Regions from separate parts of the Alteromonas sp. KC3 genome, predicted to be linked through region 3. Evidence: predicted binding sites of a transcription regulator. Region 3 holds the regulator's gene; each other region holds the start of a gene.
What was found. The regulator FNR, encoded in region 3, switches genes on or off when oxygen is low (the NO sensors DNR and NnrR bind a similar motif). The targets are predictions, from matches to a motif close to TTGATCTAGATCAA.
Positions count from the first base shown of each region.

Region 1: JN178_RS17530 (GbsR/MarR family transcriptional regulator) is a predicted target of FNR. The motif match lies at 5,589-5,602, and genes of this name have one in related genera.
Region 2: JN178_RS00145 (OmpW family outer membrane protein) is a predicted target of FNR. The motif match lies at 3,651-3,664, and genes of this name have one in related genera.

Region 1 covers NZ_AP024235.1:3,968,960-3,980,007, reverse strand. The annotation lists gene JN178_RS17550 (Lrp/AsnC family transcriptional regulator) at 1-194, shown strand, start outside; gene JN178_RS17545 (methyl-accepting chemotaxis protein) at 429-2,024, shown strand; gene JN178_RS17540 (cytochrome d ubiquinol oxidase subunit II) at 2,579-3,586, opposite strand; gene JN178_RS17535 (cytochrome ubiquinol oxidase subunit I) at 3,596-4,969, opposite strand; gene JN178_RS17530 (GbsR/MarR family transcriptional regulator) at 4,981-5,538, opposite strand; gene JN178_RS17525 (hypothetical protein) at 6,172-6,708, opposite strand; gene JN178_RS17520 (class I SAM-dependent methyltransferase) at 6,873-7,502, shown strand; gene JN178_RS17515 (LysR family transcriptional regulator) at 7,639-8,535, shown strand; gene JN178_RS17510 (DUF6326 family protein) at 8,673-9,068, shown strand; gene JN178_RS17505 (GrpB family protein) at 9,747-10,322, shown strand; gene JN178_RS17500 (alpha/beta hydrolase-fold protein) at 10,466-11,048, shown strand, end outside.
Region 2 covers NZ_AP024235.1:23,555-34,602, reverse strand. The annotation lists rRNA gene JN178_RS00165 (16S ribosomal RNA) at 1-292, opposite strand, end outside; gene JN178_RS00160 (gamma carbonic anhydrase family protein) at 901-1,434, shown strand; gene aroE (shikimate dehydrogenase) at 1,521-2,345, opposite strand; gene JN178_RS00150 (group II truncated hemoglobin) at 2,344-2,772, shown strand; gene JN178_RS00145 (OmpW family outer membrane protein) at 2,863-3,537, opposite strand; gene hemF (oxygen-dependent coproporphyrinogen oxidase) at 3,730-4,662, opposite strand; gene JN178_RS00135 (Sua5/YciO/YrdC/YwlC family protein) at 4,659-5,258, opposite strand; gene JN178_RS00130 (DNA topoisomerase family protein) at 5,282-5,824, opposite strand; gene JN178_RS00125 (DUF494 family protein) at 5,896-6,372, opposite strand; gene dprA (DNA-processing protein DprA) at 6,374-7,477, opposite strand; gene JN178_RS00115 (LysM peptidoglycan-binding domain-containing protein) at 7,515-8,618, opposite strand; gene def (peptide deformylase) at 8,805-9,314, shown strand; gene fmt (methionyl-tRNA formyltransferase) at 9,323-10,279, shown strand; gene rsmB (16S rRNA (cytosine(967)-C(5))-methyltransferase RsmB) at 10,276-11,048, shown strand, end outside.
Region 3 covers NZ_AP024235.1:2,179,966-2,191,013, reverse strand. The annotation lists gene JN178_RS09905 (heavy metal translocating P-type ATPase) at 1-899, shown strand, start outside; gene ccoS (cbb3-type cytochrome oxidase assembly protein CcoS) at 901-1,179, shown strand; gene JN178_RS09895 (sulfite exporter TauE/SafE family protein) at 1,166-1,825, shown strand; gene fnr (fumarate/nitrate reduction transcriptional regulator Fnr) at 1,877-2,617, shown strand; gene uspE (universal stress protein UspE) at 2,788-3,711, shown strand; gene ttcA (tRNA 2-thiocytidine(32) synthetase TtcA) at 3,875-4,828, shown strand; gene JN178_RS09875 (patatin-like phospholipase family protein) at 4,829-5,818, shown strand; gene JN178_RS09870 (DUF2987 domain-containing protein) at 5,810-6,445, opposite strand; gene JN178_RS09865 (glucosaminidase domain-containing protein) at 6,442-7,233, opposite strand; gene JN178_RS09860 (stress protein) at 7,226-7,957, opposite strand; gene JN178_RS09855 (LysE family translocator) at 8,034-8,660, opposite strand; gene cobB (Sir2 family NAD+-dependent deacetylase) at 8,685-9,395, opposite strand; gene JN178_RS09845 (sulfurtransferase) at 9,443-10,270, opposite strand; gene tpx (thiol peroxidase) at 10,316-10,810, opposite strand; gene JN178_RS09835 (tRNA-uridine aminocarboxypropyltransferase) at 10,873-11,048, opposite strand, start outside.

The sequences.
Region 1 (11,048 bases), 1.8 Mb from region 3:
TTGATGAAGTTGTTGAATGTTATCGCATGTCTGGAGAATATGATTATTTACTAAAAGTTCTCGTGACAGACATGGACTGTTTCGACCATTTCTATAAGCGTTTAGTAAATGGTGTTGAATTTTCCGACGTTACTTCAAGCTTTGCCATGGAGCAAATAAAATACACAACAGCCGTGCCTCTCAATCACCTTTAAGCAAAGACACAGACCCCGACCGATCAAGGCTAGCCTAAGATAAATACATCTCTATGAAAGAAAAAAGACTTGAAGACGGTCTATTTTTGTTCAATGTTTATTATACAAACCTGATTCGTTACTACGGGTGCCTTCGATAACTTTACTCAGTACTGTGCAAACAGCGTTAGCCTGACTGCTTGTTAGCAACAATAGGAGTGAAGGTAAGCATGCCCCAAAACAGAAGGGAAGAGCATGTTTAACACCATAAAGCAGAGAATTTTACTGGGGTACGCCCTAGTTATAACGGTGGCAGTATTAGCGGCGTTTGTGCTTACAAAAAACAATAATCGCGTTGAGACATTGGTTGATACTTATGTTTCACAAACGCTTCCTTCACTTAGCGCGATAAACGAAATACAAAGCGGCAGCAAAGAACTCGTCTTAATTGCTTACTCTTTATATGGCACCACGTTAGACACCACGCAGTTTGACAAGCGCAAGAAGCAAATCGTGAATGGGGTTTCAGCGCAATTTTCAGCTCTATCGAGTGCCGGGGCAAGCGGTGCACAGCAACAGTTCGAAAAGCTCACTAAAGCGATATCAGCACTTCAGGCTACCATGTCTGCATCGTCAGTAAGCTGGGACACCGCTCGTGACAATTTGGCCGATATAACACAGGCATCGAGTGCCCTTAATTCTCAAATGAGTGAGGTGAGAAAGGCCGTAGAGCAAGCCGCTAATACGCGAACCATGGCAATCTCATCTGAACTCAATACCAGTGAGTGGATCATTGTTGCTCTTGTTGTCTTATTACTGATAGTGACAATTGTTGGCTACGCGCTGTCTAAATTGCACATTGCCAACCCCATTGAAGCAATGGCAGCAAAGCTTAACGAACTAGCTAACTCACGTCGCCTAGCAACCCACTTACCACAACAGCAGCTAGCTGAACTTGATGCCATCACGCGAAGTGTACAGGGTTTGTTAAATGTATTTTTGAAAGGGATGCAGGATCTGCAAGTTGCAGTGAACAACCTGAACCATTCGTCGACTGCACTTAATGATGCTACAGGTCATTCTGCAAGCGCAATTAGCAGTTTTCAGGGAGACATTAAACAGCTCGTGAGTGTCATGGATACGTTATCCGGTGAGATGGAGCAAAGCTTACACCTTTCAAAGCAAGCCGCTAATGAAGCGCAAATTAGTGCAGAGCAAGTTGCGCAAGGGCGCGATGATGTAGAAGCTACTGCTAAAGCCATAACTGACCTTACGCAGGATATCGACAAAACCGCGTCAACATTAGACCGACTGCAAAACGATGGCAAGAATGTCTCTAGTGTAGTGTCCACAATTGCTGAAATTGCCGATCAAACCAATTTATTGGCTCTTAATGCCGCTATTGAAGCTGCGCGCGCGGGTGAGTCTGGACGCGGATTTGCAGTCGTAGCCGATGAAGTAAGAACACTTGCCTCTCGCACCCATCAATCGACAGTGGAAATAAATACCATGCTTGAGACGATAGTGGAGTCGATTAAAGCATCGGTTAGAACCATGACATCAAATAAAGATAAGGCACATAATGCACTTGCTATGGCTAACGATTTGGTTGCCACTTTAGAGAGCGGACGACAAAGTATTTTATCATTGGTTAAAGTGAGTAATGATGCCTCAGATTTAGTTCAGCACGCTAGAGAGCAGGTGACGCTGGCACGGGAAGGCGTGCTTGATTTTCAAATGCTAGGTGACAACGTAAAGGCTGCCAACAATCATGTAAATACAGAAGCGCGAAGTTTGGCAGGGTTAGCGACCGAGCTACAATCGAATGTGAATACGTTCAAACTAACGTAATGCACTGTTCTTTACTATCTCAATAACGGCACAAAAAAATGGGGCCTTTTTTACAGGCCCCAATCAAATTAATGTGTTTGGTCTTCAACGTGCTGTTCTGCGAATATCTTGGATTTCTTTTTGATTTTACATCCTAGGATACGCTGCGCATTCTTACGGCCGATGTAATGTGCGACCGTATAGGGGTGGGCGCGTTTGAAGAACCTTGAAAATGAGTGAAATACATTTTCCATATTTTGGCTCCTTCTTAATAAAATTACCCCAAATGAAATATAGTATTATTACACTTTAATGTCAATGTGGTATTTCAAGCTGATTCATTATTTTTTTAGACTAAAGTATAGATTTTGGATCACTTTTATCTCTTAGCGAGTGCGACAGAACGAACTAAAACGAACTAAGAGTGAGTAAAGCGCAGAGAACTTTTGGAGTATAAGTAAATAGTAGTCGGCAATTGAAAGTCAGGCCAATGATTAACATTAATGCTCATCATCAGTTAAAAAGAAGTTCGATGTTGCGGCCTCAAAAACAAGGCCGCAGAGGTTAACATTACGCTAGTAATAAGAGAGCTTTTCAGATTTACCCGAAAATATTTTGTATACCATTGCGGTATACGCCAGTATCACAGGAACAACTATGACCACCCCCACCAACAAGAAACGCAACGAACTCGCATCACTTAGAGCATAGGAGATGGTCATATGCCCAGGGATAATAAATGGGTAATAACTGATTCCAAATGCTGCAAAACAGAGCAAAAACACTAAAAGCGCGATAAAGAAGGGTAGCCATTCACCTTTGCCGTTAGATTCAGGGAGCCTTTTAAGCAGTATGCCGCACAATATCAGCAGCGCAAAGCACGCCGTCGGTATGGCAAATAGTACATACCCCCAAGGAGCAGATAACCACAATTCTCTAACATCGTCGTGTAGAGTTAAATTTGCAATACTTACGGCCACTATACCGGCAGCAAGAACATATAACCCTTTGCGTGCCCAGTAATAGGCTTTCTGCTGCAACTCACCTTCTGATTTAAGAATTAACCAGCAGGCGCCAATGAAGGCGTAAGCCGCGGTAACACCAAAGGCCGCAAGCAGCGCAAAACCCTGTGCCCATATGTCTGTACGAAGCCCTGTCACATAGATACCAAGCATATAGCCTTGGGCTAGGGTGGTAAGTAATGAACCGTATTTAAACGCCATGTCCCACTTTCGTTTTTTCACTTGTACAACCTTAGCGCGAAAATCGAATGAGACACCTCGTAAAATAAGACCTAACAACATAAATGTTGCAGGTAAATACAGTGTTTGTAGCACCTCACTGTGGGCTTCAGGAAAAGCGATAAGTAAAAGACCAATAGCTAAAACCAACCAGGTTTCATTGGCGTCCCAATAAGGGCCAATTGACGCAATCATATCGTCGCGAAACGATTCCGTTCTCGGGGGAATTAATACGCCTACCCCTAAGTCGTAACCGTCTAAAATGGCATAAAGTAATACCGATAAACCCAGTAAGCCTATGTAAATATTGCCTAGCATTTCTGCCGATACATTCTCAAACATGTTAGTTCCTTATACCGTTGCTGGGTCTGGGTTCGTAGGTTGCATTTTCGCTTTTGCGATTTCACGCTCTTCAGTCGTGATCTCTTCAATCTCTACCGCACGTCGACACATCAGCATTAAGGTTCCCATGTACGCCACGAGCAATACCGAATAAATAACCACATATAGGGTAAATGACAGCGCAATGTTGCTGGGTGGCAACTGCGTAACGGCATCACTTGTTTTTAAGACGCCACTGACAAGGTAAGGCTGACGACCTATTTCAGTGACATACCAACCCGCAAGTGTGGCAACCCATCCGCTAAATGCCATACCCGCAAAAGTGCGCTTAAGCCAAGTGGGGAGCGGCTTATTGCGTAGTAAGTAAACACTACCAACCCATGAAACAAGTAACATCAGCATGCCCATACCGACCATAACGCGAAAGCCGAAGAATACAGGCGCAACGGGAGGATGCTCTCCTTCAAATTCGTTTAAGCCTTTTATCTTGCCTTTTAGTTCGTGAGTCAGTATTAAGCTTGCTCCATAAGGAATAGGCACTTCAAAGTGGTTCTCCTTCGCATTCTCATCGGGAATGGCAAACAAAAGCAAAGGCGCGCCTTCAGTTGTTTCCCATAAGCCTTCCATCGCTGCGACTTTCTGAGGCTGGTGTTCAAGGGTATTTAAACCATGCATATCACCTGCAAATATTTGCAAAGGAATAAGCACAGCAGCAGTATAAGTGGCCGTTTTGAGTGCTAGTTTTGGCGCTAGCTTATTATCGCCCTTAAGCATTCTGTAGGCTGAAAGCCCCGCAATTAAGAAGCTAGCGGTAAGGCCTGATGCCAGCATCATGTGTACAAAGCGGTAAGGAAATGAAGGGTTGAAAATAATCTCTTTCCAATTGGTGGCATACACCACGCCGTCGATGACCTCATAGCCCTGCGGCGTTTGCATCCAACTATTCAGTGCCAATATCCAAAACGCTGACGTTGTCGTACCAATAGCAACAATCAATGTTGAAGCGGTATGCAGCCAATTAGGCACGCGGCGAATACCAAAAAGCATAATACCGAGAAAGGTCGCTTCCAAGAAAAAGGCGGTAAGTACTTCGTAGCCAAGTAATGGACCTGCCACATTGCCCACTTTTTCCATAAATCCCGGCCAGTTAGTGCCAAATTGAAATGACATGGTTACGCCACTTACAACACCTAGGGCGAAACTTAATGCGAACACACGGACCCAAAATCGGTACATGCGCATCCAAACGGGATGACCAGACAGGTTAGAGCGCATTTTGAAATAAAACAAAAACCATCCCATCGCCATAGTGATGGTTGGGAAGAGAATATGAAAACTAATATTTAACGCAAATTGTAATCGAGACAGCAAGAATGCATCCACAGAAGGCCCCCTTAGTTAACGCTGTTTTTCCCCGGAAGAAGCTTATCCTTAAGCTCAAGCATGCGGCCTACACCAGCGCCAAGCTTCATCAACGTATTTAGCTTTTCAGGCCCAAGATTCTGAAGTTCTTCAGACCATGCCGTAATTGATTCGAGTAAATCGTGAATTTCGTTCAGTTTATCTTGCGCATTGGCTTCTTTTTCATTTGCTGGCGTGTCGAGAAGAAGGTCGCGCAGCAAACTCATAGTAGGGTCGATTTCTCGTTTTCTTCGCTCTTCAAAAACGCGATTAGCCAATGTCCATATATCACCGGCTGGAACAAAGAATTCTTTGCGTTCACCGGGGACCAGGTGCTGTTTTACTAAGCGCCACGACTGCAATTCTTTGAGGCCCATACTAGTATTCCCACGAGAAATATTCAGTGCGTCAGCAATTTCCTGTGCTGAAATGGGCTCCTCATTCAGCACAATAAGCGCCAATATTTGCCCAACAGTGCGATTAAAACCCCATCGGCTACCCATTTCCCCAAAGTGCATAACCGCAGACGTGATAAGCGGAGTCATCTTCATATTTTTTACCTGCTGAAGTTTCAGAAATTACTGAAAGTTTATAATGTGGTTTGATTTAGATCAACATTTATTGTCTTAGTTGTGGATTCTCATGAAGGTTGATAGATCTTCTCTCAATCTCACTCATGGTGATAAGACTCACATTAGGTGGGTTTGGATTACTGGGGTGAGTTGATCAAATTTGCTTGAAAGGCTGATATGTACGCAAATGGTATCTGCCGAAATCATTTTGAACGCTATAAAGGCTAAAAATAAATTGAATATGTGTGCCAATATTAAAAACGCGTTGGCACATCACTGAGACGTAGCATAGTTTCGGTTCCTCTCAATAGTGTAGAGAAGGGTTTTTGTCGAGGCAGTATTTCGCCAAAAAAACAATAACTTATTTGCGCAGTCAACAAAAGCTCATTGGTGTCGCAAGACAGCTAAATTAAAGGCGGAGAAAGACGCTAGGCTATGAATCACTAGCACAGCGATTTAATCAATTTTATGCGGTAAAAAATCAACAGAAAGCTTTCAACTAGAATACTGCAAAATTTAAACGTCAAGGCACAATGAGTTGCAATTAACGATCCGACTCTGAAGGGCTCTAAATAGCTTGATGTCAAAGCTCTCCGGTGATTTTGTACGCGATCACAAACGGTATTTGATACCAAATTTAAGTACGCTTCCAAGATCTCCTGTATCCGAAAAAGATGCATCAAAAAACACTTTATTTATAGGGTTCCATTCAAGCCCGAACAAAATATCTATGGCGCTTTCTTCGCGCTTACTGATCAAAGAACCGGCGCCAGAGAATAGTAGCGAAACATCAGCGTAAACAAGTCCACCGTAAACCGAAAATGATTGAGTTACATTAAACCCCATACGAATGTCTTGACTGAAGAACGAATCTAGTTTGATTTCATCGATATCGCTTTCAAAATCTGAAAAACTAAATATACCTTGTTCACTATCAGAATGCAGTAGAATAGAGCTCTGAGTTGAAACATAAAATTGCTCGTTGATCGGATAATGATACCCTCCCTGTAAAAGAAGAATATTGGATGAAAACTCATCGGACAAAATATAATCGTCTTTCAAAACCGCATAGTCTAAACCAATAGACCAATCCGCTAAGGAAAGCGGCGAGACGAACAGACAAATAAGTGGAATAAACTTTTTTTTCATGAGATTACCTTCAACTGTACAAAAAAACGCCGCCAGTCTAGAGGTAAATGGACCCTATGTGCATACACATTTTTGCATAGCATCTATGTTAATTTATGCGTTAACGGGCTGCAGTTTTACTTTTACAATCTTGTGAGAGTTAGCAATGTAAATTGAGTGCCACTATGAATACAGATGGACAGACGTTCTGGAATAAACACGCGAAAAGTTATGCTGTGAAACCTATAAAAGACATGCACGCCTATGAAAAAAAATTGGAACGAACACGTCATTATCTGACTTCCAAATCATGTGTACTAGAGCTCGGATGTGGTTCAGGAATGACAGCATTATCCCATTCGGAACATGCTGGCTATGTGATTGCGACTGACTACTCACAGCAAATGATTGAGATTGCACGACGAAGAGTAACTGAGAAGCAGCAGACCAACATTAGATTCATTCAACAGGATGCCGTTTCAGCATGTTCCATAGGATCTTTTGATATGGTGCTAGCACTTAATTTAATTCACCTCCTAGACAACCGTGGGAATTTGCTAGAGGAAATTTACAAAACAGTTAAACCTGGCGGTATTTTTGTTTCATCAACACATTGCTTTGCAGATAGAACTCCGTACCTAATATACTTTTTCAACGCAATTTCAAAAATATTCCGAAAAATACCTTACATTCATGTTTTTAGCGCTTCTCAATGGGTAGATGAGCTAACTACCGCTGGATTCAAAATACTTGAAAGTTGGCGCAGTCCGTCCGACAAAAGTATGTTCATCGTATGTCAAAAGGCGTCTATGTAGGAACAGTCAGCGAATAACAATGCCCGCTGTGGTTTCAATTTTATTAGACGCAATAGACAATTCAAGCAAAGCCAGCTAGCATGATTTTCATAGTCGCGGATTAAATGCATCACTCATTATTGTTCAAGGGTTAAAAATGGAATGGAGAGATGTTTCATTTGATTGGAATCAAATTAAAACTCTTCTGGCTGTTTATGAGTCAGGCTCCTTTTCTGCCGCCTCCGAACTACTAAAGCAATCCCAACCAACGCTTAGCAGACAAATATCTGCACTGGAGGAACAACTAGGAATTCTGATCTTTGAAAGAAGCTCGCGCAAACTGGTGATTACAGAAGGCGGGCGTGCTTTAATTGACATGGCTGTGGCCATGCGTGAAGCAGCATTTGGAATATCTATTAAAGTGTCCGAACAGAAAAAGAGTTCTTATGGCAGAGTGAGCATTTCGGCTAGTATCGCTTTGTGTACCTACCATCTGCCGGGATTTGTTGAACAAATAAGAGAGAAATTTCCTGAACTTTCTGTAGATGTGCATGCGTCTGATGGCACTGCGGATTTGATAGGAAACCAAGCTAACATTGCTATTCGTCATGTAGAACCAAAAGACCAAGACCTAGTAGTTCGTCGCGCAGCTGGTGTGAGCGCAGGATTATTTGCGCGCGCCGATATTGCAGAGAGTTACGAACTCTGCATAGCAGACAACAAATTCGCTGATCTTCCATTTGTGGGATATGGCAACGTAGATGCCTCTTTAATGTATTATGCGAACGTTGGACTGCAACTGAGTGAACAGAATATCGCGTGCACCTCTAATGTTGGTGTTTTTGGATTTGAAGCGATCAAACGCGGTATTGGAGCTGGGCTAATGGATAACATAACAGCAAGCTTTTGGCCGGAGTTGGTTGAGATACCGCTTCCGAACGGAAACTTTACCGTGCCCACATGGTTGGTAACAACGCGCGCGCTCTACAGTACTAAACGAATAAAGCTTGTTTTCGATTTCTTTGCCGAACTTCTGATTGAATCAAAACTTTGAGATTAAACCTGAGTCAGATTAATCCGCTTTTATGCGGGAGTTCCAACATAAAAAAACGCATGAGAATTATACGTTAATAGACATAATCTCTCCCCAATAAATTCATTAAAATGCCCTTTTGACTTAGGGAGTATTTAATGAACAATTCAATTAATCAAAAACTGCAATTTTCATCGCTTTGGGTATTCGTTCTATTCAACACGCTTTTTCGAGACATCCACGAGTTTCTTCGACCAGGTGTAATCGAAAACATGAATTTAGGACTTTCCAATGGGGTGCAAGTATCTGAGTACACACTTTTTATCGCCGCTTTCGTACTGCAAATGCCGCTGCTGATGTTTGTATTGCCGTTTTTTCTAAGACTTAGAAATTACTGCAAGCTAAGTATTTTTGTTGGCATTACAACTTTTGCTGGAATTTGGTTTGAGTCTCCCCACGATATGGATGATTGGGCATTTGCCGCGTTCAAAAGTCTGACTATTGCGTTTATTCTTTATGGGAATATCAAATTATTAATTAGACGAGAAGATTGAGTGTTTTGGGGGCTGAAATAAGATAAGCGTGTGATAACACCACACGCTAAAGACCAATGTTTGGTCTCACCTACCTGGAGGCGTCAAAATGAGTATCCACTTGCCTACAAAAGTCTGCAAACATGCGACCCAAATAATATAGGATAAAGTCATAATACTTATAAATGTATGCACAATCACATGAATTTTCATTTCGAGTGACAGAAATAGAAAACCCAAAGAAATTACTGAGACAAAAAAGCTACTGATTGCATTTGCATTGGTTGAACATAACCTGCTCGCTATACTCATCCCAAGCTGCAAATAAAGCAAGAGGTTAAAAGTATCATTCATTAGGCTAATTGCCATGCTCTCAATATTGAATGTTGAGTGGGGCGTCAAAAGCGTAAAACCTATTATATGGTTTACTGCCGCCACTATCCAAAGTGTAGATAACAAAGACTTCTCATCTACTTTATTAAAAAAAATCACACTTCTACGCCCCAATTTAGTTATCGAGGGACGATTTTATGATCAAATTCATTTTTGAATAATCGCTAAAGGTGTATATAAGTTATGCATAAATGCATGGAGGAACACAAGTAGAACGATATTGTGATCACCATAGTATTGACATGGCTACCATTCCCCCTAGACTTTTTGTCCAAACACTATTGGCTGAACCCCCTTAGAATGAAAATGAAACGCGACCCTATTGATATCATTCCCTATCAGGAAATTTGGCTTAAACAATTTGAACAGGCAAAAAAAGATCTAAGCTTCGCCTTGGGCACACTAGCTGTTTGCATCGAGCATATTGGTTCTACCGCCATTCAAAATATGCCGTCCAAAGATCGCATTGATATTCAAATCGGCGTAAAAGAAGTTTCAGATGAGGTTTGCGAAGTAATCAACGCTGCCTTACAAGACTTTGGTTTCTCAAGCGCTTATCTAAGTGAAGATCACCTGCCGCCAAGCGAATCTGATGAAAATGAATGGAAAAAAATTTACTTACAGGGGGTAACTCATCGATGGCGCTTTAAAGCGAACATTCATATTCGAAGAGTAGGTGCTAAAAATTATAAATATGCGCTGTTATTCAGAGATTTTCTGAGAAATCATCCTGAATCGGCGACAGCCTATGCCAGATTGAAGCAGTCGTTATCTAAGCACACTAGATTTGATAGAGACGCTTACTGTGAAATCAAAGATCCAGTGTGTGACTTGATTATGATAAATGCACGGATTTGGGAAAAGTCCCAAAGCCAGGCTTAAGTCTTTAAATGCGCGTTTTAATCCTTCAAAAACGCGTATTCATCTATTTTCTACTTAACCCAGACCAATTATCGATAAGGTAGTGAGACCTAAGAGATTGCTATTAAAAAGCAATTCTACTAATTGCCTACGTGGAGTAACGGATGCGCTATATTACGTTTGGGATTTTCCTTACCATCTTGGTTAGTGCCTCAAAAACTAACGCCAATGAGTCGCACGATATTTATAATTCACAAAGCCAAAGCGCATTTAGTAATGTATCTCGACATGTCATAGAGTCGCACAGTCTGAAGGGGAAGCGGACAATTGATGTTTCACTACCGGTCAATTATTTGGAAACTGGCTCTAAGGTTACATACCCGCTTATTGTTGTTCTAGATGGCGAATTGCTGTTTCACAGTGTTTCTGGATTTGCACAATTTCAAGCGATGAACAGTCAAATGCCAGAGGCGATTGTTGTGGGCATTCAAAATGCACCTGATACCAGAAGAGACATGACCCCTAAACCCATAAACGCTAACGGTGATCCTTTGTGGTTTGGTGGAAAAGAAGATCAATACCTATCGTTCATTCAACATGAGGTTCTCCCTTTTCTGGAAGAGAACTACCGAATAGCGAACTTCAAAGTGCTCATAGGACTGTCTCCTTCTGCAAGTTTTACCTTACATAGCTTCTGGAAACAGCCACATCTTTTTTCTGGTTACATAGTCATTAATCAAGCGGACT
Region 2 (11,048 bases), 2.2 Mb from region 3:
TCTCAGAACAGCTAGAGATCGTCGCCTTGGTGAGCCTTTACCTCACCAACTAGCTAATCTCACTTGGGCCTCTCTTTGCGCCGGAGCCGAAGCCCCGTTTGGTCCGAAGACATTATGCGGTATTAGCAGTCGTTTCCAACTGTTATCCCCCTCGCAAAGGCAAGTTCCCAAGCATTACTCACCCGTCCGCCACTCGTCAGCGATGTGCAAGCACATCCTGTTACCGTTCGACTTGCATGTGTTAGGCCTGCCGCCAGCGTTCAATCTGAGCCATGATCAAACTCTTCAATTAAATATATCGAAATATGAATCGTCGTTGTGACACTCTTAACGAGTGCCCACACAGATTGTCTTGTCTAAATTTTTAAAGAACATTCACTAGAAGCGTTGCTTCTTAGTGACTCACCCTGTTCGAGTGAGGTGCGCATTATACGCTGGAAGTTTTCGTTGTCAACACTTTTTGAAAATTTATTTTCTGAAGCGTTACTTCTAAACTCCCGTCTTTACTGGCCTATGTAGGTAGTAGAGACTTACTTCAAGAGGCTTGCTGTTTTGCTTTCCCCCCGAAGCGGATGCGCATTTTAGGGAATTGAGCGCCCACGTCAACACTTATTTTAAAAAAAGTGTCATATTGCGTTTGTTTGCTCAATAAAGCCCCACTTCGCTCAGCAAACAGACTATTTTATCGTTTCACTATGGACCATCTAGCGATCTACGCTATTTATTATCACCTAATCATGCTCTCCTTTGTTTGTAATAAACATATAGAGATTAAGTACACCTGTATTCTTAAATAACGCAATTGGCGTGGTAAAGTAATTGTCATTACTATTACTCATTCATTTTTCGATACCTAAAATAGTAGAACTAATAAAGTATCAATAGAAAAGGAATCATACTTTGACCCTACGTACCTATAAATCTATAACCCCATCTCTTGGTGCTAACTGCTATGTCGATCCGTCAGCTGTGATTGCAGGTGATGTAGTATTAGGCGATGACGCAAGCATTTGGCCCCTTGTTGCGGCAAGAGGCGATGTAAACAAAATCAGAATAGGTGCCCGTAGTAATGTACAAGACGGTAGCGTGCTGCACGTTACTCGTAAATCAGCACAAAACCCCGAAGGCTTTCCATTAATTATTGGTGAAGATGTGACGGTAGGTCATAAATGCATGCTACACGGTTGTGAGCTTGGCAGTCGGATACTGGTTGGTATGGGCGCTATTATTATGGACGGCGTTATTGTAGAAGATGATGTGTTCATCGGTGCAGGTACATTAGTCCCTCCCAATAAGCGTCTTGAAAGTGGATACCTTTATGTAGGCAACCCAATGCAAAAGAAACGTCCTCTAAAAGAAAGCGAAATGGCCTTTCTAAAACAGTCTGCAATTAACTACGTTAACTTAAAAGACGAATATTTAGAAGACGCCTAATCCTCTACATTCATTACGCTATTTGTCTATAAGAGTGTTTAATCAGTGGCGCAGCTGGTCTATATCCCGACCAAAGAACCGTGCCACTAGATCTTTATCAGTTCTCGTACTTTATCTACTACCTGGGCAGTATTTGGTTTTTTGCCTGTCCAAATAGTAAATGCTGCTGCGGCCTGTTCAACTAACATACCTAACCCATCTAGACTTTGCGCTACTCCCAATTTTGTTGCTTCTTGCATAAAAGGTGTTGGTGAATTTTTATAAACCATGTCATACACCGCTTCACACTCACTTAAGGACGCCGCATTTATATTGCATGGAAGTTCGCCGTTTAAACTTGCTGCAGTAGAATTAATGATTACGTGTGGTGTTATCGACGCTACGTCCTCAAGCGTCATTACCGCTATTTCATTGTAACTACTTTCACTGGCCACCTGCTCTGCACGGCTTAGCGTTCTATTAGCAATAGTCAGTTTCGCGATACCGGCCTCAAACAACGGAGAGATAACACCTCGTGCCGCACCACCCGCACCTAGCAGTAAAACGTGTTTACCTTTTAGTACTACACCGTTATTAAGTAAATCATTCACTAAACCAATACCGTCGGTATTAAAACCATTAACCTTTCCATCTGCTGTCTTCATCAGCGTATTTACGGCCTTCGCATCATTCGCGGCAGCGTCTTCAACCTGAGCAAAGTTATAGGCGTCTAATTTGAACGGCATAGTAACATTGCATCCAATTGCAGCATCTTGGGCTAGAAATGCTGACGCTGCGTCGACAAAACCATCTTCAGGCGCCAGAATTTTTTCATAAGAAATCTCTTCGCCTACCTGTTGTGCAAACATTTGATGAATAGTTGGTGATAAACTCTGAGCTATAGGATTTCCGAATACAGCGAATTTTTTCATGGGAATACGAGACTTATTTAAAACAAAACAGAAAAGCGAAGATGTTAAAAAGAGTACACCATATTATCGAATAGGTGGAGAAGAGAAAGTAAGAGCACTTTCCAATACGTTCTATGACATTATGGAAACCGATCCTATGGCTAAAGAACTATTGGCTATTCATCCACAACCACTCGACAGAATTCGACATGTATTCTTTTTGTATTTAAGCCTGTGGTTAGGCGGTCCCGATGACTTTCAGCAACAGTTTGGCCATCCGCGCCTTCGTGCCAGACACTTACCCTTTACTGTGACACCTGTGCTTAAAGACCAGTGGATGTATTGTATGCGCAAGGCGATGTTTCAGACCGCCGACGATATGGCACTTGCTCAACAATTGCTGCAAGCGCTAGATCAACTTGCAGAGCATATGATTAATAGCAAATAAAAAAGCGCGCTGTCGAGATTACTCTCTTGGCGCGCAAGTCCCCTGTTACTGTTCACGCTCTTAATGGCGCATAAGTAGTGCGATTAGATACTAGAACGTATAGCCCACTGAAATAGTGTAAACCCAAGGGTCGATTTCAATATCACTCACTACACCATCTGCTTCACCCACTTTGAAAGTAGCGTCGGTATCGATATCAATAAAACGTACTGAGGCATTCACGTGCCATTTTTTATCTACAATGTAGTCCATTCCAACTTGTGCTGTAAGTCCAAAAGAGTTGTCTAGCGACAAATCGCTTAGGCCCGCACCAGCATTCGCATTAGTGAACTCTTCATCAAAGAAGATTGTGTAGTTGATACCAGCACCGATATAAGGCTGAAAAGCAGAGCTCGCGTCGTTGAAGTAATAGTTTGCAGTAAGAGAAGGTGGCAAGTGAGTTACTTCACCCAATTGAGTACCCGTACCCAACGGATCGGAAACAGAGAAGTTCACATCGTGTTTGAAAGGTGTAGCAGCTAACAACTCAAGGTTGATGTTGTCTGTTAGGAAGTACGCCACATTAATACCAAATTGCGTATTGTTATCAACCGTTAATGCAACACCTAGGTCAGTACCACCAGCAATAATATTTGATGATGACTCATCTGGGGCAACGGTAGTTAGGCCGCCGCGCACAACCCAGTCACCTTGCTGGTGAGCGCTAGCTAGTGGAGAAAGTGCTGCGAGTGTAAGGCAAATTGCTGAAAGAGTGTGTTTACGCATGGTGTGTCTCTCGTGTGTTTAAATAAGATGACGCCACTGTACGCTTTTGATGAAGTGAAATGTTGATCCAGCGCAAAGTTCATAAGTAACTGAAACACTGACACTAATACAAGTTGATATAGATCAAAAAGAAACGCCGCAATGATTATGTTGCGGCGTTTCTGGCATATTGATTAACTATTATTGCGCGAGTTACCACTGTGTTGGTTTAAGCCAATCAACCAGTTTGGCTTCTGCACTACCTGGTGCAGGTGTATAACAATACTCCCATCGCGCCAGCGGCGGCATCGACATAAGAATTGACTCTGTCCTACCACCAGTTTGCAAACCAAACAAAGTGCCTCTATCAAACACCAAGTTAAACTCTACGTAGCGGCCACGACGATACAGCTGAAAGTCACGCTCCCGTTCGCCGTAGGGGGTTTGTTTTCTGCGCTCCACGATAGGGACATAGGCATCAATATAGCCATTACCCACGGCTTGCATAAACGCAAACGATTGATCGAACCCCCACTCATTGAGATCGTCAAAGAAAAGACCGCCAACACCACGCGTTTCATTTCGATGCTTCAGATAAAAGTAATCGTCACACCACTTTTTGTATTTTGGATAGACCTCTTCACCAAACGGCTTGCAGAGTTTCTTAGCTGTATCATGCCAATGCACAACATCTTCTTTAAATGGATAAAAGGGCGTTAGGTCAAAACCACCACCGAACCACCAAATAGGCGCCTCTCCCTCTTTCTCCGCAATAAAAAAGCGTACGTTTGCATGTGAAGTAGGAATGTAAGGGTTATGTGGATGAATAACGAGAGACACCCCCATCGCCTGGAAATTACGGCCTGCTAGCTCTGGTCGGTTTGCCGTTGCGGATGCAGGCATTTGACTACCAAAGACATGTGAGAAATTGACGCCGCCTTGCTCGATAACCGCACCGTTTTTAAGTACACGCGAGCGACCGCCGCCTCCCTCTTCACGCTGCCAGCTATCTTCGACAAACTGGCCTTTTCCGTCGGCAAGCTCTAATGTTTGGCAAATAGTATCTTGCAAGTTGAGTAGATAAGCTTTTACCTGTGCAATAACATCTTCTGCGTTTTTTCCGTCTAGTAGCTCTGTTGATATCATGGGCGTATTACCTCTGCTGTATCGCCATCTCGTATTACACTGGGTTTAGTAGCACCGCCAACTTCGCCCTCAACATACGTCACGGATTCTGCAAACACAGCTTTAGCTTGCTCTAGTGTTATAGCGGGAGATTGTCCTGTGAGATTGGCACTGGTTGACACCAAAGGTTTACCTAATTTTGTGCAAAGTGCCACAACCACTGGATGATTGGTTACCCTAACGGCTATTTTGTCATGCTGCCCAGTAATCCACTGCGGTGCAGTTGCCGATTTTGGTAGTAACCACGTATTAGGGCCAGGCCAACTAGAAAAAATATCAGTACGTCTGTCTGGCCTAATCGCATTATCATTAACGTAAGGTAAAAGCTGACTATAATTGGCTGCAATTAAGATAACGCCCTTTTCTACTGGACGTTGCTTAAGTTCCAATAATGCGTTTACAGCAGTTTCATTATCAGGGTCGCACCCTATACCCATGACCGCTTCTGTGGGATAAACCAGTAATTTTCCTTCGTTGAAGGCAGCGACAATCGGGTCGCTTTCTTTCACATCATCCGATGCAGAGCCAATTGCATTCCCATTGTGGAATTCAGACATGTTCTTCTCAGCTTTCGCGCAGGTTATTTCTTAAAGCCACAGGAAGGTTGTGGGCATTGAACTTGCCCTTTTTTATCAATCAACACTCCCCATCCACATTCCGGACAGGCTTCGTTCACAGGCGTGAAATTTAGCACATAACGACATTGGGGATAATGGTTACATGCAAAAAACTGTTTTCCATACTTGTTGGTACGCGATATTAAATGCCCTTTCTTACATTTGGGGCAGTCAACAAGCGTGTCTTCTTGTTGTTTAATTGGAGCAATGTAGTGGCAATCAGGAAAGTTGGTACAGCCAATAAACATACCAAACCGCCCTTTCTTTATAGCCAATGCCCCTTTACATTCCGGGCAAGGCACACCATCCAGTGTTTTTAAAAGCGTGGTTTGTTTATCGTGAAGCGGTTTGCTAAAGTGACAATCTGGATACCCCGTGCAGCCAATAAACGGACCCGATTTACTATTTTTAATATGCAGCGGTTTACCACAATCAGGACAATCACCAAAGTTATCCTCTAGTGCATGCTCGTGAGCGGAGAACAAAGAATGGTCTATTTTCGACATAAGAACCTTAAGCGCACTACCATTGGCAGCGCACTTAGTTAAACACAAAAAGCGCGATGGCAGATTTTAATTTAATGCAATACGCCATCAGGCTCTTCGAACAGTAAATCTTCCATTTGCGCGTAGGCTTTCTCTTTACCCGGCACGTTAAATAGCACCATTAGCACAACCCATTTCAAATCTTCCAGACAGAATTCGTTAGAGTCGATTTCCATTACACGGTCGATCACCATCTCACGAGTTGATGCATCAAGCACATTTACTTGCTCTAAAAACATCAGAAAACCGCGACATTCTACGTCTAAACGCATTTGTTCTTCATGGGTGTAGATACGGCTCAAACTGGTACTAATGCCTTTACAAAAATAAGGCTTTATATCCGTTTCTTGTAATGCAGCCAGTTTCTCTAGCCATGCGAGGGCTTTGTAAATTTCATCATGATGAAACCCTGCGCGCACAAGCTCTTCGGTCAACTCGTCTTGGTCGACGCGAATTTCAGTTTCACTATGTATGAAGTTTTCGAACAGATACATGAGGATATCGAACATGTTATTTTCCCCTCAATTTAACGTAGCCCCCAGGGACAGCGGCTACCAAACCACGCAATTCATATTCTAATAATGACGCCATTACTTTATCGACAGTAACAGCATTGCGCTGGGCTATAACATCAATAGCGGTGATGTCATAATCCACACTAGCTAATAATTTATCGGTTGCCAAGCTATTCACTTCACTTTTTTGTTTTTCGACGTCTACGCCTAAGCTCAACTGCTGAGGCTCAATCGCGAATTCGTCGAAAATATCATTTACTTTAGTTACTAATTTGGCCCCCTGTTGGATTAACCAATGGCAACCTTCGGTGTAAGCGTGGAAAATGCTTCCTGGCACCGCAAATACCTCTTTGCCTAGATCTGCGGCCAAATTAGCAGTTATCAAGGTACCACTCTTTATTTTTGCTTCTACCACCACAGTGCCCATACTTAGTGCGGCAATAATCCTATTTCGTCTAGGAAAGTGCCATGGCTTAGGGCCTTGTCCGGGAAAGAATTCAGAAATAATAGCGCCCCCAGCATCAACAATACTATTTACAAGTGCTTTATTCTTTGACGGATATATTACATCTGGCCCTGTTCCCATTACGGCAATGGTACGCCCATTTCCCGTTAGCCCGCCGCGATGAGCAGCACTGTCTATGCCTGTTGCTAAACCACTTGTTACCGTTATTCCAACGGCAGAGAGCCCCTGCGCAAACTCTTGAGCAGTAGTTTTTCCTGCATTACTCGCTCTACGGCTTCCCACAATAGCCACTTGCGGTTTTTTTAGTAGCTCAGGCTCACCAATAACAAAAAGTACCAAAGGTGGACTGACTAGTTGTTTAAGTGCATCAGGATAAAAAGAAGAACCAAAATAAACTAAATGGTGCGCAGGATTACTGCAGGCCCAATTAATCGCTTTTTCTACTAATCGAGGTGCTATAGCCGCTTTTAGCTCATCTAACTCAACCGACACATTAGGTAAATCGGTAAGCAGTGCTAACGCTGAGCATTGATAATGATCAAGTGCCTCTAGCCATTGCTTGCTAGCAACACGCTGAGCAGAGGCCATATGAAGCCAGGCTTGCTCTTGAGAAGAAAGTAATATTGATTGCACTGCCGCTCCTAACATTACGGCAATGCCTGTAACTTGATTACGGGTTAGCGGCTATAAAGCCCTTGGTTACCCCTTTGCTTGCCCGTGTAATCAAACCATAGCTGGCCGTATCAAACGTTTTAAATATGATGACTTCGCCAACTTTCATCGCTGGCTGCGAAACGGTATCCATAAACCATTCACCGCCGCCACTCACGCCGGGCTCATTAACGTAACGAGGCTCTTCGTCGTCAATAATTGCAGGTCCTTGAACATACAACCCCATCACTGTTCCTGGAACAACATCTGCAGTACCTAGATCAATAATAACAACGTCATACTTACCTAGTAGGTCGTGATCATGGAGGTCGCCTACTACTCTGCCACGCTGTGATGTGGCAGGCATGAGCGTTAAGCTATCTGGGTATTCAAAACCGCCTTCCAGAAGTTTGTCACCGCGCTTTGCCTCTTGATTGGCATCGTCAATATGCAGCAGCATGGCATTTTCAGTCTGTCCTTCAGGAATAACTGACGCAGTAGAAATGTGAGTGACCTGAACACCGAGTATTTCACCGTGTAAGTTTTTGATCGTATCTTGCTTTCTTACTACTTGATACTGACTGTTGGTACTGAACTGCGTCTGACCTAAAACGAAATCATCAGAGGCGAAACGAACATTACCATCTTGATTGCCCAGCAGTTTAGGCAGAATTTCGTAGTTGCCTTCATCAAGAAATGTATGCTGTCTGATAAATGGAGCAATGGCTTCCCATGCCAATACATCAATCGGCGATGGCTTAACGCGTTTATTCGTTTGTGGGGAAAGTCGCAAAGAAGGCTTTTCACGCTGTAGCGTCAATACTGGCTCACCGTCTACAAAGCCCACTGTGATGACATCACCAGGGTAAATAAGGTGAGGGTTGTTGATTTGAGTATTGGTTCGCCATAATTCTGGCCACAACCACGGTTGGTCAAGAAACACATTCGCAATACCCCACAAGGTATCACCTTTTTTCACTGTGTACGTCTGTGGCGCACTTTCTTTTAGCTGCAATGACAACGCGGGTAAAGACAGCATCGCGCATATGGCTAAAATAATCATTCGACAAGAGTTGTTTAATCGCTTTTTCAAATTAACCACCTGCAAAATATTCACTGCCATACATTGTTGCTTTTTCAGACAATAGCACTATATCGGCATCTATACGTATTGTTATAGGCATTCGGCAAAAAACTGCACGAAAGCACGTGATATACGTTAGAATAGTAACTTAATAGGCACTGTAAAGTGTGCTGGCAATTAGATCGTATATGAATTTATACAGCGAAAAGGTGAAGTAAGCGAGAAATGGCAATTTTAGACGTATTAAGTTTTCCTGATGAACGTCTTCGTACGGTAGCTAAGCCGGTCGAAGAAGTGAATGACGAAATTAAGCAGCTCGTATCTGACATGTTTGAAACCATGAAAGATGAAAATGGTATTGGCCTAGCGGCGACGCAAGTCGATCGTCACGTACAAGTTGTAGTCATGGATGTATCAGAAGATCAAAGCGAGCCACGCGTATTCATTAACCCTGAAATTATTCGCAAAGATGGGGTGACTATCAGCGAAGAGGGCTGTTTATCTGTACCAGGCAATTACGCCAAAGTAGAACGCGCTGAGTCAATTACCGTTAAAGCACTTGATGCAGATGGAGAAACATTCGAGCTTGATGCAGAGGGCTTACTCGCCATTTGTATTCAGCACGAATTAGACCACCTAAAGGGTAAGCTTTTTATTGATTACCTGTCTCCTTTAAAGCGCCAACGCATTCGTAAGAAGCTTGAAAAAGAAGCACGTTTAGCCGCTAAAGCGTAAGGACACTTGTGACAACGCAATTGAAAGTTATTTTTGCCGGTACGCCGGATTTTGCCGCTCAGCACTTAGCGGCGTTATTAGATAGCAAACACGATGTTGTTGCTGTTTATACGCAGCCAGACCGTCCAGCCGGACGCGGCAAAAAGCTCACTGCAAGTCCCGTCAAGGTATTGGGTGAAGAGCACAACATTCCCGTTTATCAGCCTGCTACGTTAAAACAAGATGCAGCGCAGCAAGAACTTGCTGCCATAGACGCTGACATAATGGTAGTGGTGGCCTATGGTCTATTATTACCAACTGCGGTACTTAACGCGCCTAAGTTAGGCTGCATTAATGTGCACGGCTCAATTTTGCCAAAGTGGCGTGGTGCAGCCCCTATCCAGCGTGCCATTTGGGCGGGCGATAGTGAAACTGGTGTCACAATCATGCAGATGGATGAAGGTTTAGACACTGGCGATATGCTTCACATAGCTACACTCCCCATAGAAAGCAGTGATACCAGCGCAACGTTATACGATAAGCTTGCCGCACTGGGCCCTAAAGCGCTTGTCGATGTACTCGATAACTTCGATAGCTACTCGCCAGAAAAACAAGATGATGCATTGGCCACCTATGCGAAGAAACTTTCTAAGGAAGAAGCTCTTATTAATTGGCATGACGATGCTGCACAGATTGAACGCAATATTCGCGCATTTAATCCGTGGCCTGTCGCCTGGATGAAAATTGACGAACACAATGTCAAAGTATGGTCTGGTGACGTTGTAGCATTGGATAATGCTGTTTCACCTGGCACCATTGTCAGTGCGAATAAAGAAGGCATAACCATTGCCACAGGAAAAGGAGCACTGCGCATTACCAGCCTGCAAATACCTGGTAAAAAAGCATTGCCAGCAGCCGATGTTATCAACGCACGACAAGCCTGGTTTGAAATCGGTCGCAACCTTACACAAGTGACAACAGAGTGAAGCCATTTCCCCTTCCCAAACAAAAAAACCTACGCGCAGACTGTGCGTGGGTTATTTATCAAATTTTAGAACAGGGTAAATCATCTCGAGAGTGTCTCGAACGCGTGCAGCGCAGACACAATATTCGCGATAACGCATGGCTACAAGAAATGTCATTAGGTGTTATGCGACAATTGCCTGTATTGCAGCACTGGCTAAGGACTTTGTTAGACCGTCCGCTTAAAGGCAACAAGAAGATTATTGAACACCTTATTTTACTCGGGTTATATCAACTTAACTTTACCCGCGTTAGCCAACACGCTGCTGTAGGTGAAACGGTGGCCGCGGCCTCCTATTTAGGTGGTGCAGGACTTAAAGGTTTAGTGAATGCTGTTTTGCGTAATTTTGAGCGTGAAAAACTAGCTAGCAAGCCCATAGAGAACCCCATTATTGAAAGTGGACTCCCTAAGTGGCTATACAAAGCGATTGATAGTGCATATGGCGCAGATGCTGACGCCGTGCGCACGGCAACAAATGCAATGGCACCTATATGGCTGCGTGTTAATCGACAGCAAACCTCATTAAGTGACTTTCGCGCAGCTCTCGATAACGCAGAAGTGAAGTACACGCTAAGCGACCACCACCCTGACGCATTAATCTTGGCAAAGCGTGAAGATATTACCGCGCTGCCGGGGTTCGATAAAGGTCACTTTGCAGTACAAGACGGCGCTGCCCAACTAGCAGCACACTACTTACAAGCACAATCTCACGAACGTATTTTAGACTGTTG
Region 3 (11,048 bases):
TCACCACAATCGACACCATAGCCCTTGATAAAACAGGTACGCTTACAGAAGGTAAATTTACGCTCACCCAACGCTGGTTTGCTGATGGTGTTGATGAAAACAGCGTTATGAACATTGCAATGGCACTAGAAATGCGTTCGGAGCACCCGATAGCCAAAGCATTTATTACCACGAGCGAACCAGGTGGCCAACCGCCTCATCAAGTTGAACAATTTACTGTTACACCAGGGGGTGGTATCACCGGTGTGATAAATAACGCACAATTTATGATGGGAAGTGCATCATTTGTAGCAGTCGACACTGCGCTTGTTCCAATAAACGCAAACGTGTATCTCACTGTTAACGGGAAGCTTTTAGGGGCATTTGAGGTCAGTGATACGTTACGAAAAGACACCAAAACCACCCTTAATGCCCTTGGGAAGCATAACTCACTTATTGTGCTTAGCGGTGATACCCAACACAATGTAGATACCCTATCACAGCACCTCCCCATACAGCTTGCGAAAGGTGGTCTTACTCCTGAAGATAAGTTTCACGAAGTACAGGCAATGCAAGCCAGCGGAAAAAAAGTGATGATGATGGGGGATGGTATAAATGATGCACCAGTATTAGCTAGCGCCGATGTTGCTATAGCGGTGGGTAATGCAACGGATGTAGCAAAAACCGCCGCCGATGTTATCTTACTTGGCGATCAATTACTTTCTGTTCCAGAGTTAATTACCACCGCCAAGCAAGTAAAACAAAAAATTAGGCAAAATATTGGCTGGTCTGTAGGTTACAACATTCTGATTCTACCATTTGCTGTATCTGGTTTGCTTTCACCTTGGATGGCTGTGGTAGGCATGTCACTAAGTTCTATTATTGTGGTGACAAACTCAACCCGACTATTGAGTAAGTAGCATGAGCATTATTTACGTCCTTATACCCATCGCCATCATTATCGTGGCCGTCGCTATCGTTATTTTCTTTTGGGCTGTAAAGTCCAATCAGTTTGAAGACCTCGACCGTCAAGGCTACAGTATTTTGTTTGATGATGATCTGTCGCCAGAGGAAAAACAACTTGCAGAACAACGTAAGAAACTGCAAGAAAAAGAAGAAATAACTCACTTATCTAGACACACGAACACAGCGAAAACATCAGTCAATCAACCTGAAAACGAGACTCATGGAAGGCATTAATTACTTCTCTGCCTTTCTCATTGGGCTCGCAGGCGGCGTTCACTGTGTAGGAATGTGTGGGGGTATTGTCACCGCACTACGAATGGTTACCCCAAAAGGCGTTTCACCCTTCCCCTATACCCTGACTTATAATATTGGGCGCATTGTCAGTTATACCATCGCAGGCGGTATAACTGGTTTTTTTGGAAAAATTGCCGCAGATTATATTCCCCTCGCGAATTATGCACTTTCACTGATTAGCGGCATCATGCTGCTGCTGTTGGCATGCTATCTCGGGCAGTGGTATACAGGCTTAACCAAACTAGAACGGTTGGGCAACGGGATATTTAAAAAAATACAGCCTTACTCTAAACGTTTTTTACCATTTAGAACGCCGCTGAGCGCCTTTCCCTACGGCTTCATTTGGGGATGGTTACCGTGCGGGTTAGTCTATTCAACTTTAACATGGTCATTGGCTTCTGGCAGTGCCTTGCAAGGTAGCGCAATTATGTTCTTCTTTGGATTAGGCACCTTGCCCACGCTGATTGCGACAAGTTTGGGTAGCCAATGGTTGATCTCAGGATTTAAAAACACATTGGTTAGACAAGGGATCGCGAGCATAATGGCTATATATGCTGTTTATCTGATTTATCGCGCAATCGCCTAAATCTTGCGGTATCATAATAAAGTAAACCCTGTAATTTGTGAGTTAGCATTTATGAGCAAAGGAAGCCAATTCTCTATACATTGTCAAAACTGCAGTTTCAGTCATTTATGTCTACCAGTGGCATTGAATAAGACAGAAATTGAGTCTCTTGATGACATCATTGAGCGTAAAAAACCACTCCATAAGGGCGATACGCTTATCCAAACTGGCGATACCTTTCGTTCACTCTTTGCTGTTCGCACAGGCTCTTTCAAATCTTTTGTTACAAACAAAGAAGGTGAAGAGCAGATTACAGGTTTTCACTTTCCCGGCGATATCATAGGCTTTGATGCACTACGTGAAAATCAGCATCAAAGCTACACGCAGGCTCTTGAAACCGCAATGGTGTGCGAACTCCCCTACGAAACGTTAGATGAAATGTCAGTACAATTTCCAAAACTTCGTCACCAGATTATGAGCTTCATGAGTGCGGAAATTAAGCAAGATCACGATATGATTATGCTGTTAAATAAACGCACAGCCGAAGAGCGTCTCTTATATTTCATCTCGCATTTGTCTCAACGTTTTGAAGAACGTGGTTTTTCACACAGAGAGTTTCACTTAACAATGACACGTAATGAAATAGGTAACTATTTAGGTTTGACCATCGAAACGATAAGTCGACTGTTAAGTCGCTTCCAAAAAGACGGTATTATCAAGGTAGATGGCAAGCTTATTACTATTTTAGATTTTGATCGACTTAGTACAAAACTAGAAGCGCTTAACGGTCCCAGCGTTGTGTGTAACGGTTAGGAACCCTAATCAGCAACTGATAACAAGATTAAGATTGGCGCTTTGTAAGCGCCTTTTTTATTTATTGATCTAAAACAACTAACGTTTTTAGTATTGTCGTTTACACTTACCTTAAGCGTCCAACTTATTTATAAAACTAAATACTAAGCTTTTGTTTATAAGGGGTAGTTATGATTGAGTACAAACGCATCCTTGCTGTTGTTGATGCCGAGCGAGACACCCAACCTGCCTTAAGCAGGGCCTACGAATTAGCGTCAAAATTGGGCGCTTCAGTAACAGCCATGATGGTGGTATACGATCTCTCTTATGACATGACCACTATGCTTAGCCCTGATGAAAGAGAGTCAATGCGCGACGCGGTCACTAACGAACACGCCAAATGGCTATCAGGAGAGCTTCACAAGCAAGGCTATGGAGAAACTGATATTGTTGTTGAGTGGAATAATCGCGCCTATGAATCAATTATTCATTATGCCTTGGACAATCAAATCGATTTAGTGGTTAAAGCAACTAAGAAACATGATGACTTGGCATCCGTTATATTTACGCCCACAGACTGGCACCTGATGCGTAAATGCCCTCGTCCAGTATTATTGGTAAAAGAGCACGATTGGCCAGAAGGTGGCGAAATTATTGCTGCTGTAAACGTAGGTACTGAAGACGACGAACATGCCGCGCTCAATGATAAAATTACCGTTATTGCCAACGACTATGCGTCGCTTTTAAAAGGGAATGTCAATCTTGTTAACAGCTACCCTTCAACTCCGCTAAATATTGCTATTGAAGTCCCTGAGTTCGACCCTGACACTTATCATGATGCGGTTAAGCAGCACCATCAGAAAGAAATGCGCGCCCACGCGCTTAAATATGGTGTACCTGATAATAAATGCGTGGTTAAAGAAGGATTACCAGAAAAGGTTATTCCCATGGTTGCAAAAGACATTGATGCAGAACTCGTTATCATCGGCACAGTTGGCAGAGTTGGCATTTCAGCCGCTTTGATTGGTAATACTGCAGAACATGTTATCGATGAACTGAACTGCGATGTGTTGGCACTCAAGCCCGACGGTTTTATATCACCGTTGGCAAACTAACTGCTGTGCAAAGTAGGACGTCAATATGCTAACCGAACAAGAGCTCTGAACGAACAAGAGCTCTGAGTAAACAATAGCGAATAAATTACCGCACGCAGGCATGGTTTCGAAAAGGTGCTTTATTGTATAATGTGCCTTTTATTACAAACCAAGCTAGTTAATTATGAGTCTAGGCACAAATGGTGCTGATGCGGCGCCTTTAAATGCGACGCAAAGTAAGCAAAAGTACAACTTCAACAAACTTCAAAAACGCCTTCGCCGGAATGTGGGTAAAGCCATTGGCGATTTTGGAATGATTGAAAATAATGACAAGGTAATGGTGTGCTTATCAGGCGGTAAAGACAGTTACACCATGCTCGACATTCTTTTATTTTTAAAGAAGATTGCGCCTATTCACTTTGATATTGTTGCCGTAAACCTAGACCAGAAACAGCCCGGTTTCCCGGAGCATATTTTACCTGAGTATCTAGATAGCATTGGTGTCGATTACAAAATCGTCGAAGAGGACACCTATTCAATTGTTAAAGATAAAATTCCTGAAGGTAAAACAACCTGCTCTCTTTGCTCCCGTTTGCGTCGCGGTATTTTGTATCGCACTGCGAAAGAATTAGGAGCAACTAAAATTGCACTAGGCCATCACCGTGATGACATGCTAGAAACCTTCTTTTTAAATATGTTTCATGGCGGTAAACTAAAATCGATGCCACCAAAGCTTGTTAGCGACAACGGTGAACACATTGTTATTCGCCCACTAGCCTATTGCACTGAAAAAGATATCGAAAAATATTCTCAGGCAGCAGAGTTTCCTATCATTCCGTGTAACCTATGCGGTTCACAAGAGAACCTACAGCGCCAGAATATTAAAGCCATGTTGCAAGATTGGAATCGTCGCTTTCCAGGTCGTATCGAATCTATGTTCCGGGCGCTGCAAAACGTGGCACCTTCACACTTGGTAGACAGCAATTTATACGATTTTAAATCAATTACCACGCAAGATGGCCCGGTAGAAGATGGCGATATCGGTTTTGATCAACCCTCTTTTAATACAAGTGCAGATGAGAGCGCACTAGATAATGACAACACTATCGAAGTAGTCAATATAATGGAACCGCGATAAATGAAAATAGGACTTGCGTTAGGTGCTGGTGCAGCAAGAGGCTGGACCCATATCGGTATTATAAAAGCACTGGAAAAACTCGGTGTTAAGATAGATGTCGTTGCAGGTTGCTCTATTGGCGCATACGTCGGTGCTGCCTACGCAAGTGGAAAATTGGATGAGTTACAAGAATGGGCGTGCTCGTTAAGTGACTGGCAAGTGTTGGCGCTAATGGGTGTAGGCCTTCGACGTGGTGGAATTGCCAGCGGTCAAAAGGTGTTTGATAAGCTGTCTAACGAGTTTTGTGTTGAGAACTACGAAGATATGCTAAAACCTTTCGCCGCGGTCGCAACCGATTTATATTCGGGCCGCGAAGTCGTGTTTAACTCTGGTCCCATTGGCGACACAATTCAGGCTTCATGTGCAATTCCCGCCCTGTTTGCGCCCGTTGCGCATGGCGATCGCTGGCTTGTTGACGGCGCTGTTGTGAATCCAGTTCCTGTCAATCTGTGCCGACAGTTAGGTGCGGATTTTGTTATTGCGGTAAACCTCAATGCAGATTTTCGTCCGTTAATGATTGAAAAGTTACGTCATGATCATGAAGAAAATCAACGTAAAACAGAAGACTTTTTTACCAAAAGTCAAAATGTGTTGAAGCAATGGTTTTCACCCGATAGTAAGCAAGAAGAAAAAGAGCCAACTGTTGTCACTGATGAATCAATAGCTTCAGAAGTTATTGAAAAAATTGAAGAAGAAGTGACTGAAGTGCCCGCAAAAGCAAAGAAAAGTAACCCACCAGGTATCATGAGTGTGATGAGTAGCTCGCTTGATATCCTTCAAGCACGCGTTACACGTTCGCGTTTAGCAGGCGATCCACCCGATATACTTATTGAGCCTCAACTTACCGATGTGGGGATCATGGAATTTCATCGTGCACAAGAGTTATGCACAAAGGGCGAAGAAACTATCGCCCGAATAGCAGAACAAATTAGGTATCAGCTTCTAACTTGAAGCCATAGCGGTAATTCTTAACGGCGCTTCAGGCAGCGTAAGGTCTTTAGCGTCTTTTAGCCATTCCTCATCTAACTGCATAATACCATTATTAACCTTAACACCTTGTGGAGTAACGAAATCTAGGTGTTTATCGTTAAATTGCACCATTAACCCTTTAACTGAGGGCATCATAAACGACAGGAAACTTCCCATTTCGTTAAAAAAAGCAGCATACTGTTCGTAGAGGAAGTCGAGCTCATCTTTGGTGTAATACTGTTTCAAATATTCAGGCTTAGTTTCCAACTGCACTGACATATCGCACACATTAGCCCGTTCTTCTAGTGAAATTCTAACCAGCGCATTAGCCAACTTTAGTGCTTTTTCAGCTGGCACAGTAAAGCGGCCTTCTTCGCTCACATCCAGCGGCATTTTTTTCTTGTCGGTGACAATCTCAGCTTGCTCAATTCCGCATAAGCGACCTTCACCAACTCGGATAAAACCAAAAGCGAACTGTAACGCTTGGGTATCCTCGTTATCTAATTTCTTAATATGGCTGTAAAAACGGCTATATTCAACATCAATGGTTTCGCTGAAAGTAAAGCCTGATACAAGTGATGAAGCCAGTAATAGTGCGGCGCGTATCATTCGGTTAAAAACTCCTCGTTAAATCGGATCATAGTTTGAAGCTCTTCGACGTAAGCGGCTCCACGCTCTGAGTAATTCATCAACCCTTCGGCTAACGCAACACCAGTAATAGGAATTTGGTTAGCTCGTAATCGGCTTCTAATTTCGCGTAAATCTTCATAGGCATCATGACGGTTCAAATTACGCATGTAGGTATACGTAGCGCGAGAAAGACTGTCGAATTTGGCAACTTCATGAGATGCACCATCGTTTCGTTGACTAGGCACAAAGCCACAGCCTTTCGAAAAACACCACAGTCCGTAAAAATTATACCCCTTGCGAGCAAAGCGACTCGTTCCCCAAGCTGACTCATTAGCAGCTTGTACGAGAACAAGTTCAACGGGTAACACGTCTATTTTTTGTAAAAGGGCTAACAGTTTCGTCTTTAGCGGTTGGTTAGATTTAACGCGGTATTCTTCTTCTAACCATACTATACGCGCTTCATCATCATCGCTTAAAGGCTCATTGGCGAGCGCTTTGCGATAAAGTGTTTGAACGTAGTGCCTTAACGTTAACAAGTAGGCATTTTGCTTTTCGACTTCTGGTCGTAAATAAGAAAAAAAAGCCGCCTTTTTTTCCTTAACATCGGTGTATTGAGAAAAATCTGGTACCGGCTTTTTTGCCTCTACAGATTGGGGCACGTCGAGAATATCAGGCTCATCTTCAGTAAAAATTATGGCGTTTATCACAATAACGGCAAGAACACCGAGAGTGATAAGTACAATTTTTAATGTTTCACGTTTATGCATCGAAGCTAGACTCATTCACATCATTTTCTGATGCGTCCGTGCGTTGGCCCTGCTCCCCAATCAGTTCCTGATAGAGCAAGCCCATCATACTAAAATAAAAAGGCAAAACCCATATAAGCGAGAATCCCAACGTAAGTGGTGCCGTTATGAATAGTAGTGTAAACACAACAAAAACAGCAGCAATCTGAGACCAATAGGCATTAAATACGCGACACGACAAAATAATTGCGCTTATGGGCGTCATTTTTCTATCGGCAACCAACATAAGCGCAAACGATGATGCTATATAGAAATAGATCCCTGGTAGCAGGAGTAACACCAAACCAAGTTGTACCAGAATACTGTTTACAAGTTGCGTCAACGCTAACAAAAACAATAAAGGGAAATACTGAAAAATAGTAAAAACCGAGGTTTTAAGACCACGCGCTTGGGTAACACCTATCATGTATAGACCCGTCAGTAGTGGCGCGACGATACATATAGCGGCAATTTCAATAATAGATTGGTGCTCGAAGATGTACGTTCCATCATCATGGACAGTAATGTATTGCTGTGCAAAAACACCAAGTACAACAAAGGTTAGAAACAGCACTACACTGCCCTGCAGTAAGGTTCCAAAATTGCTTTTCGTCAAGCGCGCAGCTTTTGACAAAAGTGCTTTAATGTCGAACTCATAGGCTTTTGCTAACGTTTGACTAAGACGGTCTGGATGTACTTCTTTCACACAACTCTCTTTAGCGAACTTGTTAAAACCGTTGGATTATATCAACTTACGGTGATAATTGCCCGTCTGCCTTTTATCAACCAATGATTAACTTAGCGGCCAATCCAACAAGGAGTACGCCCATGGCACGGTCTAGCCAATACCCCTTTTTACCGATTAGCTCTGCCACTTTGCTTGTACTGAACAAGTAGGAAAGGAAGCAAAACCATAAACCTGTCGCAATAGACAAATAGATGCCATAACCAAGTTTTACGCCAAATGGTGTATCGATACTAATTATTGCAGTGAACAATGATAAGAAAAACAGTGTCGCTTTTGGGTTCAGTCCATTTGTTAAAAAGCCCATCCATAAGGCCTTTTTGGCAGAAATTTGCGTTTTCCCCTTCACTTCAACGGTAATCTCATCATCTTTGGGAGGGCCACTTCTAAGCGCGCCAATGGCGAGATACAACAAATAGGCCGCGGCAAGATAACTAAACGTTGTAAACAACCACGGTGTGGTGGCTATCACTACACTAAGGCCAACGAGTGAATACGCCACGTGCAATAAAATGGCAGCACCAATACCTATACTGGTATACATGGCAATTCGACGTCCATACGCCACGCTGTTTCTAACAACAATCGCAAAATCAGGCCCTGGGCTTGCCACCGCAACAAGGTGAACTAAGGCGATAGTTAAAAACTCGTTCATGTACTGCATGTAATGCGCCTCCTACAGCGCGAATTAATTAAATTGTGCAATGAGATCGTCAACGAGCTTTGGTACTACTTCTGTAGCCAGCCCCTGTCGCGACTCATCAAAAAGTGCATTGGTAGCGCCAAAAGCTAAATTAGCTTCTATGGTAAAAGCCCCCGCCTCTTTTGCGACTTGTACGAAGCCCGCCGCGGGATAGACATTTCCTGACGTCCCTATTGAAATAAAAATATCAGCCATCGCTAAAGCATCATAGATACTATCCATGTGCATCGGCATTTCGCCAAACCACACAATATCAGGTCTAAGCGTATTTCTACCACAGCAGGGACAAGCCGTTGTACCATCAAAATCATCAAGCCATTCAAAACGCTTACCAGAATCACCACACCGTGCCGACTTTAACTCGCCGTGCATGTGCACTACGTTTTGAGATCCGCCACGCTCGTGTAGGTCGTCTACATTCTGAGTAACTAATAACAAATTTTTCCCAATGTGCGCTTCTAGTTTTGATAATGCCTTATGACCGGCATTTGGTTTAACACTAGCTTGTTGAAGTTGTGTACGACGTGCATTGTAAAAACGATAGACTAAATCGGGGTTAGCATGAAAAGCTTCAGGGGTAGCTACCTCTTCTATCCGGTGGTTTTCCCATAAACCATCATTATCTCTAAACGTTTTAATTCCAGACTCTGCGGAAATACCGGCGCCTGTTAACACGACTATGTTGGGCTTTGTCATTTTTGTGTTCACTGGATACTGTATTGGGTCGCTAATACTATTTTTTGCTATCTTTCGCACGTTGCAGGGTATTGGGCATTAGCCCCCCACTCTGACCACGAGCCATCATAAACTGAAACTTGAGTCGCACCACATAGTAACGCAGCAGTACCAATGATACAGGCGGTTATACCTGAACCACAGGTACAAATAATGGGTTTAGTCAAATCGACGCCTGTTGAAGCAAATATGGCTTTTAACTCGTCAACCGGCGCAAAATGGCCATTTTTCAATAAACAGGTGAAGGGCAAATTGAACGCGCCTGGCATGTGGCCAGAGCGAAGCCCCTTTCGAGGCTCTAAAACCTCACCATAAAACCTAGGTTCGCTTCTGGCGTCTACAAGTTGAACATCCGTATCAAGGGCTTCTAATACTGCGTCAGAACCTACGAACCAACCAGGTCGTGCATAGCCTTGATAGGAAAAGTTACCGTATTGTCTCTGTTCCGATAGAGGCAGGCCAGCGTGTTTCCACGCAGGCTGTCCTCCGTCTAATAAACTAACATCTTGATGACCGATAGCTTTTAACATCCACCACACTCTCGGTGCGCTGTATGTCCCTCTGGTATCGTAAACGACTAACGGCGTATTGTTTGTAATACCGAGATTACCTAAATAAATGCTGAGCTGTTCTGTAGATGGCATACTGTGAGGAAAACCCGTGGCATGATCGCTACCCTCACCATCAAGATCAAAATCTACAGAAGCAGGAAGCACCATAGCATCACGTGCATCAGGTGTCTGTGTTACAGGGTCATCCATAACAGCTCTAACGAGTGTCATTGGTTTTTCTTGCATTAACGAGGCAAGTTCTCCAACTTGCAATAACACTGACATTAGTCGCTCTCCTGCTTGGTAATTTCCTGCTTTAAAAACAATGTACTACAGCGCTGCTATTGCCGCTTCATAATTTGGTTCTTCAGTGGTTTCTGCAACTTGTTCCGTATACACCACTTTACCTTCACCGTTTATTACCACTACACAGCGAGATAACAGTCCAGCCAGAGGAGCTGATGTAAATGTAACACCATAATCATCGCCAAAGCTTGAACGGAACGTAGAGCCCGTTATGACATTGTCGATCCCTTCTGCTCCACAAAAACGACCAGCAGCAAACGGCAAATCTGCTGAAACACAAATAACCGTAGTATTATCCAACCCAGCTGCTTGCTCGTTGAACTTACGTACTGACATTGCACACGTACCCGTATCAATTGACGGGAAGATATTTAAGACAACGTTTTTCCCTGCAAGTGATGATAGTGATATTTCACTGAGATCAGCTTTGACCAAGGTAAAGTCTGGTGCATTGCTTCCAACACTTGGTAATTCACCAACGGTTAATACTTCATTGCCTTGAAATGTAATTGAAGCCATATTCTTTTCCTTTAAGTTACGTTGAAATAGTGGTATCCAAACAACAATATCGCAAACAAAAGTTACTTTTTTACTACCTGTTCTTTTACTTGCGAAGACGCAAACGCCAATTTGTGCTGCAAATGGGGCTTGCCCTTTAAATACTCTCGCCTAAAAATACTAAAATAATGTGATAGTGTATTAGCACCCTCTTGTTGCCCTGCTAATTCGAGCACGCTTATACCAACCTCAGCAGTAC